Regions from separate parts of the Janthinobacterium breve genome, predicted to be linked through region 2. Evidence: predicted binding sites of a transcription regulator. Region 2 holds the regulator's gene; the other holds the start of a gene.

Region 1 (5,249 bases), on a different contig from region 2:
TGCGCCCGGGCGCCAGACGGCCAGCCGACAGCAGCACCACGATGCACACGGCAGAGGTGATCAGCACCAGGGTGTTGGCGACGTCGTCCTGGCCCGCCTGCACGGCTTCATACACGGCCACCGACAAGGTTTGCGTCTTGCCGGGAATGCTGCCGGCCACCATCAGGGTGGCGCCAAACTCGCCCAGCGCGCGCACAAAACCCAACAGCACGCCGGCCAGGATGCCGCGCCAGGCCAGCGGTAACGTGACGCGGAAGAAAATCGCCATTTCCGAGATGCCCAGCACGCGGGCCGCCTGCTCCAGCTGGCCGTCGACCGCCTCGAAGGCAGCGCGCGCCGGCTTGAAAACGAGGGGAAAGGCGACCACCGTGGAGGCGATCACGGCGCCTTGCCAGGTAAAGATGAGGTTGATACCGAAGTTGTCTTGCAGCCAGATGCCCAAGGTGCCGCGCCGGCCCAGCAGCACCAGCAGGTAATAGCCGAGCACGGTGGGCGGCATCACCATCGGCAGGGTCAGGAGGGCGTCGAGCAGCTCGCGCCCGGGAAAACGCGTGCGCGCCAGCAGATAGCCCGTACCGATGCCGAGCAGCAAATTGAGCGCTGTGGCCCAGGCCGCTACTTTGAGCGACAGGGCCAGCGCGGTCCAGGCGATATCCATGCGGGCGCGTGCTTAAGTTATGGTTTCTTGAATCCGTACTTGGCGAAAATGGCTTGCGCCGGCGCCGTCTGCAGGTAGCTGACGAAGCGCTTCGCTTCGGCCGCATTGCTGCTGCCCTTGATGGTGGCGATCGGGTACAGCACGGGCGCATCCAGCGGCACCTCCAGCACGACGTTCACTTTATCCTTCATGATGGCCGCGTCGGTGGCGTAGACAAAGCCCGCATCGACTTCGCCGCGCGCCACATAGTCGAGCGACTGGCGCACGTTCTGCGTGCCGATGGCCTTAGTTTGTACGGCTTCCCACAAATTCGCCTTTTTCAGCGCGCCTTCCGAATAGCGGCCAACGGGCACGCTGGCCGGGTTGGCGATGGCCACGCGGGTCACGCCCTTGTGCGTCAGGTCGCTCAAGCTCTTGATGCCCAGCTTGCTATCGTGCGGCACGATCAGCACCAGGCTGTTGCTGACGAAATCCTGGCGGTCGGCCGGCAGCACCAGGCCCTGCTTTTGCGCCGCATCCATGGTTTCCTGGTCGGCCGAGGCAAACACGTCCACGGGCGCGCCCTTGACGATCTGCTGCAGCAGCACGCCCGAAGCGGCGAAGTTCAAGGACACCTTGCTGCCCGGATACTGCGCCTCGTAGCTTTGCGCCGCATCCTTGAACGCATTCGTCAGGCTGGCCGCGGCCGACACCACCACTTCGCCGGCAAAAGCGGACGAGGCGACAGTGACGAACAGGGCGGTGCTGAGGAGTTGGGCGAGGGAGGTGAGGCGCATGATCGTATCCTTGTAAAGTAAACGGTGAACAAGGACCGTAATATACACTTATATATAACGTTCTGCCATGGCGCAAGTCAAGATAGCACGCGGTCGATTCCCTGTTATACTGTATATAAACACAGTATATCGAGGCACCCCATGGAACTGACGGACAAGCTGGAAATCCTGGCCGATGCGGCCAAGTACGACGCGTCCTGCGCCAGCAGTGGGGCGCCCAAACGCGATTCCATCGGCAAGGACGGCTTTGGCGCCACCTCCGGCATGGGTATCTGCCACAGCTACACGCCGGACGGGCGCTGTGTCTCGCTACTGAAAGTACTGCTGACCAATTACTGCCTGTACGATTGCCAATACTGCGTCAACCGCCGCAGCTCGAACGTGCCGCGCGCGCGATTCACGGTGGCCGAAGTGGTCAAGCTGACGGCCGATTTTTACCTGCGCAACTATATCGACGGCCTGTTCCTCAGTTCCGGCATCATCCAGTCGGCCGACTACACGATGGAACAGCTGGTGCAAGTGGCGCGCGAGTTGCGCGAGGTGCATCAGTTCCGCGGCTATATCCATTTGAAAACCATCCCCGATGCCGATCCGGCCCTGATCGCGCAGGCGGGCCGCTATGCCGACCGGCTCAGCGTCAATATCGAACTGCCGACGCAAGACAGCGTGCAAAAGCTGGCGCCGGAAAAAAGCGTGCATACGATCAAGCTGGCGATGGGGGCGATCCGCCGCAAGCTCGATGAAAAGGCGGAAGAACCGCGCTCGCCGCGTTTCGCGCCGGCCGGGCAGAGCACGCAGATGATCGTCGGCGCCGACGCCAGCGACGACCAGCAGATCCTCTCCACGGCAGAGACCCTGTACGGCAGCTACAAGCTCAAGCGCGTGTACTACTCGGCCTTCAGCCCGATCCCCGACAGCCCGAACAGCGTGCCGCTGGCGCCGCCACCCATGCTGCGCGAACACCGCTTATATCAGGCTGACTTTTTGCTGCGCAGCTACGGTTTTCAGGCTAGCGAACTGCTGCCCGCCACGGGCGGCAACCTGGCGCTGGACATCGATCCCAAGCTGGCCTGGGCACTGGCGCACCGCGAACATTTTCCGCTGGACTTGAACCGCGCGGCGCAGCACATGATCGCCCGCGTGCCCGGCATCGGCTTGCGCAATGCGCAGCGCATCGTCGACCTGCGCCGTTTGCGGCAAGTGCGCTACGCCGATTTGTCGCGCCTGCGCTGCAGCATGAAAAAGATTGCGCCGTTCATCATTACGGCCGACTACTTTCCCGCGCGCGACACCACGGCCTCGGAACAGCTGCGGCGCGCCATGACGGAGGCGCCGCAGCAGATGAATTTATGGCCCGAACTGCAGGCGGCGTGAAAGATGTCAACGAGCGAGTCGTCCGGCTGGCGCAGTCGTTCGACGAGTGGCGCGCAGGCGCACGCGAACTGATCGCGCGCGGCGTGCCACCTGCCGACGTTGCCTGGCAGTCGCAACCCGGCGATGGCGACCTGTTTTCCTCCACGCCAGATGCAACAGATACCAGCGCGCCACTGCTGCGTCTGCCCCGTCCCTTGGTGGAGTTGCTGGAAAGCGCCGCCTGTTTCAGCGCCCCGGATCGCTGGGCCTTCCTGTACCAAGTGCTGTGGCGCTGGCAACTGGGCCAGCACGACGTGATGTCGCCTGCCGATACGGATGGCGCACGCCTGCACGCCATGGCCAAGGCCGTACGCCGCGAAGAACACGACATGCATGCTTATGTGCGCTTTCGCGAGCGGGCCGAAAGTGATGGCGCTCCCCGTTTTGTCGCCTGGTTCGAACCCACGCACGACGTGCTGCCGCAAGTGGCCCGCCACTTCGCCCGCCGCATGGGCGCCATCAGCTGGATGATCGCCACACCGACGGCCAGCATGTTGTGGGATGGTCAGACCTTGCATGCGGGACCGGCGCTGATGCGCGGCGCGGCCGATATCGACGATGCGAGCGAAGCCTTGTGGCTGACCTATTACCGCAGCATCTTCAACCCGGCACGGCTGAACGCCGGCCTGCTGCGCAGCCATATCCCTTCGCGCTTCTGGAAAAACCTGCCGGAAGGCGCCATCGTGCCCGCCATGGTCAGCGGCGCCGCGAATGGCGAACGGCGCACGGGGCAGACGGCTACCGTGGGCCAGCGCAACGGCGCCACTATGATCGCGATTTCCGCCGAGCGCGCCCAACCCGCGCGCGCGGCGGCCACCACCCTGGACCAGTGCCGCCGCTGCGAGCTATGGAAAAGCGCCACCCAGGCCGTGCCCGGCGTAGGGCCCGAACAGGCGCGCATCATGCTGGTCGGCGAACAACCGGGCGACCAGGAAGACCTGGCGGGCCTGCCGTTTGTCGGACCGGCCGGCGCGCTGCTGGAGCAGGCGATGCACGATGCGGGCATGGCGCGCGACAGCATCTATCTGACCAACGCCGTCAAGCATTTCAAGTGGGAAGCACGCGGCAAGCGCCGCCTGCACAAGACGCCCGCGCAGCGTGAAATCCTCGCCTGCCATGACTGGCTGGAAGAAGAGATACGACGCGTCCAACCGCAAGTGATCGTGGTACTGGGCAGCACGGCGTTAAAGTCCGTGCTGCAAGACGGCGCGGCCACCATGACGCCGCTGATCGGCACGCCCATCCAGCACAATGGGCGCTGGGTGATCGCCGTATATCACCCGTCGTATGTGCTGCGCGTGCCGGACGAAGCGAGCCGGCGGCAGGCGTATGCGGTGATTGTCGACGGCTTGTACCAGGCGATGCAGCTACTACAAGGCCAGGATCATAGCGTCGACGCTGGCACTTCCGCCCCCTCGTCACGCCGCGCATAGCGCTGCGCAATCACGGCACAGATCATCAGCTGAATCTGATGGAACAGCATCAGCGGCAAGATCACCATGCCCAGTGAACGGGTGGAAAACAGCACCTTGGCCATGGGCACGCCGCTGGCCAGGCTTTTCTTCGAGGCGCAAAAGACGATGGCGATTTCATCTTCCTTGTTAAAGCCCAGGCGGCGGCTGATGAAAGTGGAGATACCCAGCACCAGCGCCAGCAGCAAGAGGCTGATCAGGCCCAGCGCGACCAGGGTTTCCACCGAGATCGTATGCCACAGGCCTTCGCTGACGGCTTCGCTGAAGGCCGTGTAGACCACCAGCAAGATCGAACCCTGATCGACGTATTTCAAGGTGGCTTTGTGGCGGTCGACCCAGCGGCCGATCCAGCGGCGCAGGAACTGGCCGGCCAGGAAAGGCAACAGCAGCTGCATGACGATGGAGAGCACGGCATCGACCGAGGACTTGCTTTCCGCGCCCTTGGCCACCAGCAAGCCCACCAGGATGGGGGCGAGAAAAATGCCGATGAAATTTGAGGCCGAGGCGCTGCAGATGGCGGCCGGTACGTTACCGCGCGCCATGGCTGTCATGGCGATCGACGATTGCACGGTCGAGGGCAGGGCGCACAGGAACAAGATGCCCATGTACAGGTCCGGCGTGAGGAAGGTCAGCGCCAGCGGGCGCAGGGCCAGGCCCAGCAGCGGAAACAGGACAAAGGTGCTGGCCAGCACCAGCAAGTGCAACCGCCAGTGCATGGCGCCTGCCACCACGGCTTCGCGCGACAGCTTGGCGCCATGCAGGAAGAACAGGGCGCCGATGGCCACGGTGGTGATGTTGCCGAAGACCACGGCCGTCGTGCCCGTGCAAGGCAGGAACGTGGCCAGCGCCACGGTGACGAGCAGGGCGATGGTGAAATTATCGGGTTTCAGATTGCGCAACAGGGCAGCGGAAGAAAAAGAAGACATGCGG
Region 2 (5,249 bases):
ACTTTTTCTAACAGAATGATTTGCATAGTTCTTCTCCAGGAATATCTGACCGATTAAGCGTGGTGCAGATCGGTGTATGGCAGCAGCGCGAGGAAGCGAGCGCGCTTGATTGCGGTGTCGACTTGGCGCTGGTAGTGCGCTTTGGTACCGGTCAGGCGTGCTGGCATGATCTTGCCGTTTTCTTGGACGAAGTCTTTCAGCGTGTCGACGTCTTTGTAGTCGACTTGCTCAACGTGAGCTGCGGTGAAGCGGCAGAACTTCTTGCGTTTGAACAACGGATTTTGCTGTTTGCGTTTTTCTTTAAGCTTGAGCTTATTTTTGTCGAACTTTTTACCGAATGCCATGTCAGGCTCCTGTATCTAAAATGCGCTAGTCAAAGTGACTGCACTAAAATCAATGATGTGAAACACCAAACTCTTGCTGTTGCGGCTCTTCCTGGCCAGGAAACCCGTGAACTGATATACCCCGCCCAAGCTTGCCTGACTGAACCGGCCTGAGATTTCGCCAGCGGCTAGCGCGGCAATATCAAACTCGGTCAAACGGGCAATCCCTGCTTCCATCTGCTGCGAACTGTGCTGCAATACTGCATTCACGATCGGCAGCCCTGCCGGGGTATAGCGCAATATTTCGCGCTCGGCAATGATGGCGGTTACTTGTAGCTGGTTCAGCGCACGATCCTGGTCAAGAATTAAGCTGCTGCTGCGGCTGGAGCGGCTGCTGGTGCTTCGGTGCGGTGGCTTTTGGCCGCGTCTTCGCGTTGTACCGATTTCATCATCGGCGAAGGAGCTGTTTCAGCTTTCTTCATTTTAACGGTCAGGTGACGCAACACGGCATCATTGAATTTGAATGCTGTTTCCAACTCGACCAGGGTCTCGTTGTCGCATTCGATGTTCAGGCAGATGTAGTGTGCTTTAGGCAGCTTTTGGATCGAGTAAGCCATTTGACGGCGGCCCCAATCTTCCACGCGGTGAACCGAACCGCCGCGGGTGGTTACGCTGGCTTTGTAGCGTTCGATCATCGCGGGCACTTGCTCGCTTTGGTCCGGATGGACGATAAAGACTATTTCATAATGACGCATGCAAACTCCTTCAGGTCGGATTGATAATCGCCCACCCCGGCGTCAAGACGGGTGTGGGAAGGTCAGCCGAAGATTATAACCGCCTTTTGCAAACGTTTCAATCATTCCTTCAACAAGCGGCCCGTACACGGGGCCCGCCAGGCGCTTTTCCCTGCGCATTCCAGTATTTCGCACGAAATTCGCGCAAATAACGGAAATTCCCTTGCATAGTGGGCGATACTGTACAAAAATACAGACTGTTCATATAGACAGCATTTTAGTATGCACCCACCGCTCATGATCAAGCTGACAGCACGACAAGAACAAATCCTGAACCTGATCAAGGACGCGATTGAAAATACGGGTTTCCCTCCTACCCGTGCCGAAATCGCCAATGAATTGGGTTTCAAATCGGCCAATGCGGCCGAAGAGCATTTGCAAGCCCTGGCCCGCAAGGGCGCGATCGAGATTTCGCCCGGCACGTCGCGTGGCATTCGCCTGATCGGTGCGGCGGCGAGTGCTGCCGCCGACACGCTGTCCTCGAAGGTGCCGGCAGCACTGCTGATGTCGCTGCCGCTGATCGGCCGCGTGGCAGCCGGTTCGCCCATCCTGGCGCAGGAAAACCTGGAAGCGAGCTACAACGTGGACCCGGCCCTGTTTTCGGCCAAGCCCGACTTCCTGCTGAAGGTACGCGGCTGGTCCATGCGCGACGCCGGCATCATGGATGGCGATTTATTGGCCGTCAAGAAGGTCGACAGCGCCAAGAACGGCCAGATCGTCGTTGCCCGCATCGGCGACGAAGTCACCGTCAAACGCTACAAGAAAACGGGCTCCGTCATCGAACTGCTGCCGGAAAACCCCGACTTCAAGGTCATTACCGTGTCGCCGGAAGATGAATTCGCCCTTGAGGGCCTGGCTGTGGGCTTGATGCGCAGCTGGCATTAAACAGCTGCATATAAAAAGGGCCGCAACAGAATGACTGTTGCGGCCCTTTTCATTTGTCCGGCGGCCTATGCATCCAGTGCCAGGCGGAAATCCTCGAGCAGATCGGCTTCATCCTCGATACCGACGGACACACGGATCAGCGACTCGGCAATGCCCATGCTGGCGCGGCGCTCGGCACCCATCTCGTAGAAAATCGTGTGGGCAACGGGAATGACCAGGGTGCGCGTGTCGCCGAGGTTGCTCGCTGGAATGGCAAGATTGAGACGATTCAGGAAATCGAAGCAGTCGATGCCATCCTTCAATTCAAAGCTGAACAGCGAGCCATAGCTGCGGAACAAGTCCGTCGCCAGCGCGTGCTGCGGGTGCGACGTCAAGCCCGGGTAATGCACGGCAGCCACGCGCGGGTCCGCTTGCAGCATGGTGGCCAGCGCCAGGGCGTTCGAGCAGCTGCGGTCCATGCGCAAGGCCATGGTTTCCGCGCCGACGGCGATATGGTGCGCCGCCTCCGGGCCCAGCGAAGCGCCGAAGTCGCGCAAGGCCTTGGCGCGGATTTGCGCGATGCCCCACTGCGCGGGTGCCGCCTTTTTATAATTGTCGAAAATGTTCGGGTACTGCGTCCAGTCGAACACGCCCGTGTCCGTCAAGCTGCCGCCCAGCGCATTGCCGTGGCCGCCGATGGATTTCGTCAAGGCATTGACCACCAGGCCCGCGCCCACCGCTTTCGGGCGAAACAGGTACGGCGTCGTCATGGTGTTGTCGACGATGTACAGGATGCCCTTCTCGCGACACAGCGCGCCGATCTTTGCCAGGTCGGCGATCTGCGTGCGCGGATTGGCGATGGTTTCCACGAACACGATGCGCGTGGCCGGCGTGATGGCGGCGGCCACGTTGGCCACATCGGTGGCATCGACAAACGACACGGCGATGCCCTGCCCCGTCACCGTTTGCCACAGGCTGTTGGTGTTGCCAAACAAAAAGGCCGACGACACCACATGGTCGCCCGCGCGCAGCAAGGATTGCACCACGGCGCCGATGGCGCCCATGCCGGTGGCGAAGCACAGGGTAGCAACGCCGTCTTCCATCTTGTTGACCTTGTCTTCCAGCGCCGAAACCGTCGGATTGCCCTGGCGGCCGTAGCGAAAGCCCGGCTCCTTGCCCTGGAATACGGAAGCGAGCTGGCGCGCGTCGCCATAGCCAAACGCGACGGAGGTGTGCACGGGCTTGTGCAGGGAGCCATGCTCGATGCCCTTGCGGCGGTCGTTATGCAGGATGGTGGTGGTAAAGCCGTAGTTTTTTTTATCGTTCATGATCGCAGAAAAAAAAAGCCCGGCGCAGGCCGGGCAGGTTACTTATGCTTCCGTTGTCGCCAGGTTCAGGTTCAGCTGGGAACGCGGCGTATCTTCGGGCGCTGCAGCCTTCGGATGGTGGCGCGCATATTCCAGGCGGTCCAGGTATTCCTGCGACACGTCGCCCGTCACGTACACACCATCGAAGCACGAAGCCTCGAAGTTGGTCAGTGCCGGATTGACGTCGGCAATCGCCTGTTTGAGCGCGCCGATATCCTGGTACACCAGGTAATCGGCCGTGATTTCGCGGCACACTTCTTCCGTCGTGCGGCCGTAGGCGATCAGTTCGTCGCGCGTCGGCATGTCGATGCCATACACGTTCGGGTAGATCACCGGTGGCGCGGCCGAGGCGAAGATGACTTTCGTCGCGCCCGCTTCGCGTGCCATCTGCACGATTTCACGGCTGGTGGTGCCGCGCACGATGGAATCGTCAACCAGCAGCACCACTTTATCCTTGAATTCGGATGGAATCGCGTTGAGCTTCTGGCGCACGGATTTCTTGCGCGCCGCCTGGCCCGGCATGATGAAGGTACGGCCGATGTAGCGGTTCTTGATGAAGCCTTCGCGGTATTCCAGGTTCAGCGCCAGGGCCAGCTGGATGGCGGCCGGACGCGAGGAATCGGGAATCGGCATGACCACGTCGATATGCACGTCAGGCAATTCGGCACGGATCTTTTCAGCCAGGTATTCACCCATTTTCAGGCGCGTTGCGTACACCGAGGCGCCGTCGATGACGGAGTCGGGACGAGCCAGGTAGACGAATTCAAACACGCAGGGATTCAGGCTGGCGTTCTCGGCGCACTGGGCGCTGTGCAATTTCTTGTCAGCATCGATGAAGACGGCTTCGCCGGGACCGATATCGCGCACGAAGCGGAAGCCCATGCCTTCCAGGGCCACGGATTCGGAGGCGATCAGGTATTCAGGACCCAGCTCCGTTTCATTGATGCCCAGGCACAGCGGACGGATGCCGTGCGGGTCACGGAAGGCCAGCAAGCCCACGCCGGCGATTTGCGCGACGGCAGCGTAACCGCCCTTGACGCGACGGTTCAGCACGGTAATAGCCTTGAAGATGGCTTCCGGGTCCAGGTTCAGGCCCGTCGTCGCTTCCTGGATCTCATGCGCCAGCACGTTGAGCAGCACTTCCGAATCGGAATCGGTATTGATGTGGCGGCGGTCGTTCTTGAACATTTCCTGTTTCAACTGTTCCCAGTTGGTCAGGTTGCCATTGTGCGCCAGGGTGATACCAAACGGTGCATTCACATAAAACGGCTGTGCTTCCTCTTCGCTCGACGAACCGGCCGTCGGGTAGCGGCAATGGCCGATGCCCGTCGTGCCTTGCAGCGAACGCATGTTGCGCGTACGGAAGACGTCACGCACGAGGCCATTGGCTTTGTGCATGGAAAACATACTGCTGTGATTGGTCGCAATCCCTGCCGCGTCCTGACCGCGATGTTGCAAGAGCAACAATGCATCATAGAGCAATTGATTGACAGGTTGATGGGAAACGACGCCGACGATGCCACACATGGTGTGCTCCTAAACTGTGCTACTGATTTTAAAAAAATTCAAAATTTCACATGCTGCGCGTAAGCGGCAGGCAGATAAGGCTTGATGGCACGCGCGCCCTGCTCCGCGAGCGGGCTGAGCAGCGCATTTTTCCAGAATGGCTGCTGCGGTATGGAAGTCATGCCACACAAGATGACGGCGGTCAGCACGATCACAAGACCCCGCGCCACGCCGAACAGGCTGCCCAGGGTGCGGTCGGCCAGGCTCAGGCCCGTCACCTTGACCAGTGCGTCGACCGTCATGGACAGCAATCCCATCAAAATGCGCACGCCGATGAACAGCACCACGAAGGCCAGCAACAGGCGGACGGCTTCGCCCGGCACGGCTTCCGGCAG

What was found. Region 2 encodes LexA, which represses DNA repair genes until DNA is damaged. Its sites were predicted from a motif close to ACTGTATNNNNATACAGT; they were not measured.
Region 1: ACQ4W0_RS23155 (putative DNA modification/repair radical SAM protein) is a predicted target of LexA. The motif match lies at 1,543-1,560, and genes of this name have one in related genera.

The regions. Positions count from the first base shown of each region.
Region 1 covers NZ_JBNYXY010000011.1:224,377-229,625, reverse strand. Annotated here, with positions in the region: gene modB (molybdate ABC transporter permease subunit) at 1-658, opposite strand, end outside; gene modA (molybdate ABC transporter substrate-binding protein) at 676-1,434, opposite strand; gene ACQ4W0_RS23155 (putative DNA modification/repair radical SAM protein) at 1,576-2,808, shown strand; gene ACQ4W0_RS23150 (UdgX family uracil-DNA binding protein) at 2,784-4,280, shown strand; gene ACQ4W0_RS23145 (bile acid:sodium symporter family protein) at 4,232-5,245, opposite strand.
Region 2 covers NZ_JBNYXY010000014.1:66,895-72,143, reverse strand. Annotated here, with positions in the region: gene rplI (50S ribosomal protein L9) at 1-26, opposite strand, end outside; gene rpsR (30S ribosomal protein S18) at 54-344, opposite strand; gene priB (primosomal replication protein N) at 360-668, opposite strand; gene rpsF (30S ribosomal protein S6) at 689-1,078, opposite strand; gene lexA (transcriptional repressor LexA) at 1,355-2,002, shown strand; gene ACQ4W0_RS26095 (cystathionine gamma-synthase family protein) at 2,068-3,309, opposite strand; gene purF (amidophosphoribosyltransferase) at 3,352-4,875, opposite strand; gene ACQ4W0_RS26085 (CvpA family protein) at 4,914-5,249, opposite strand, start outside.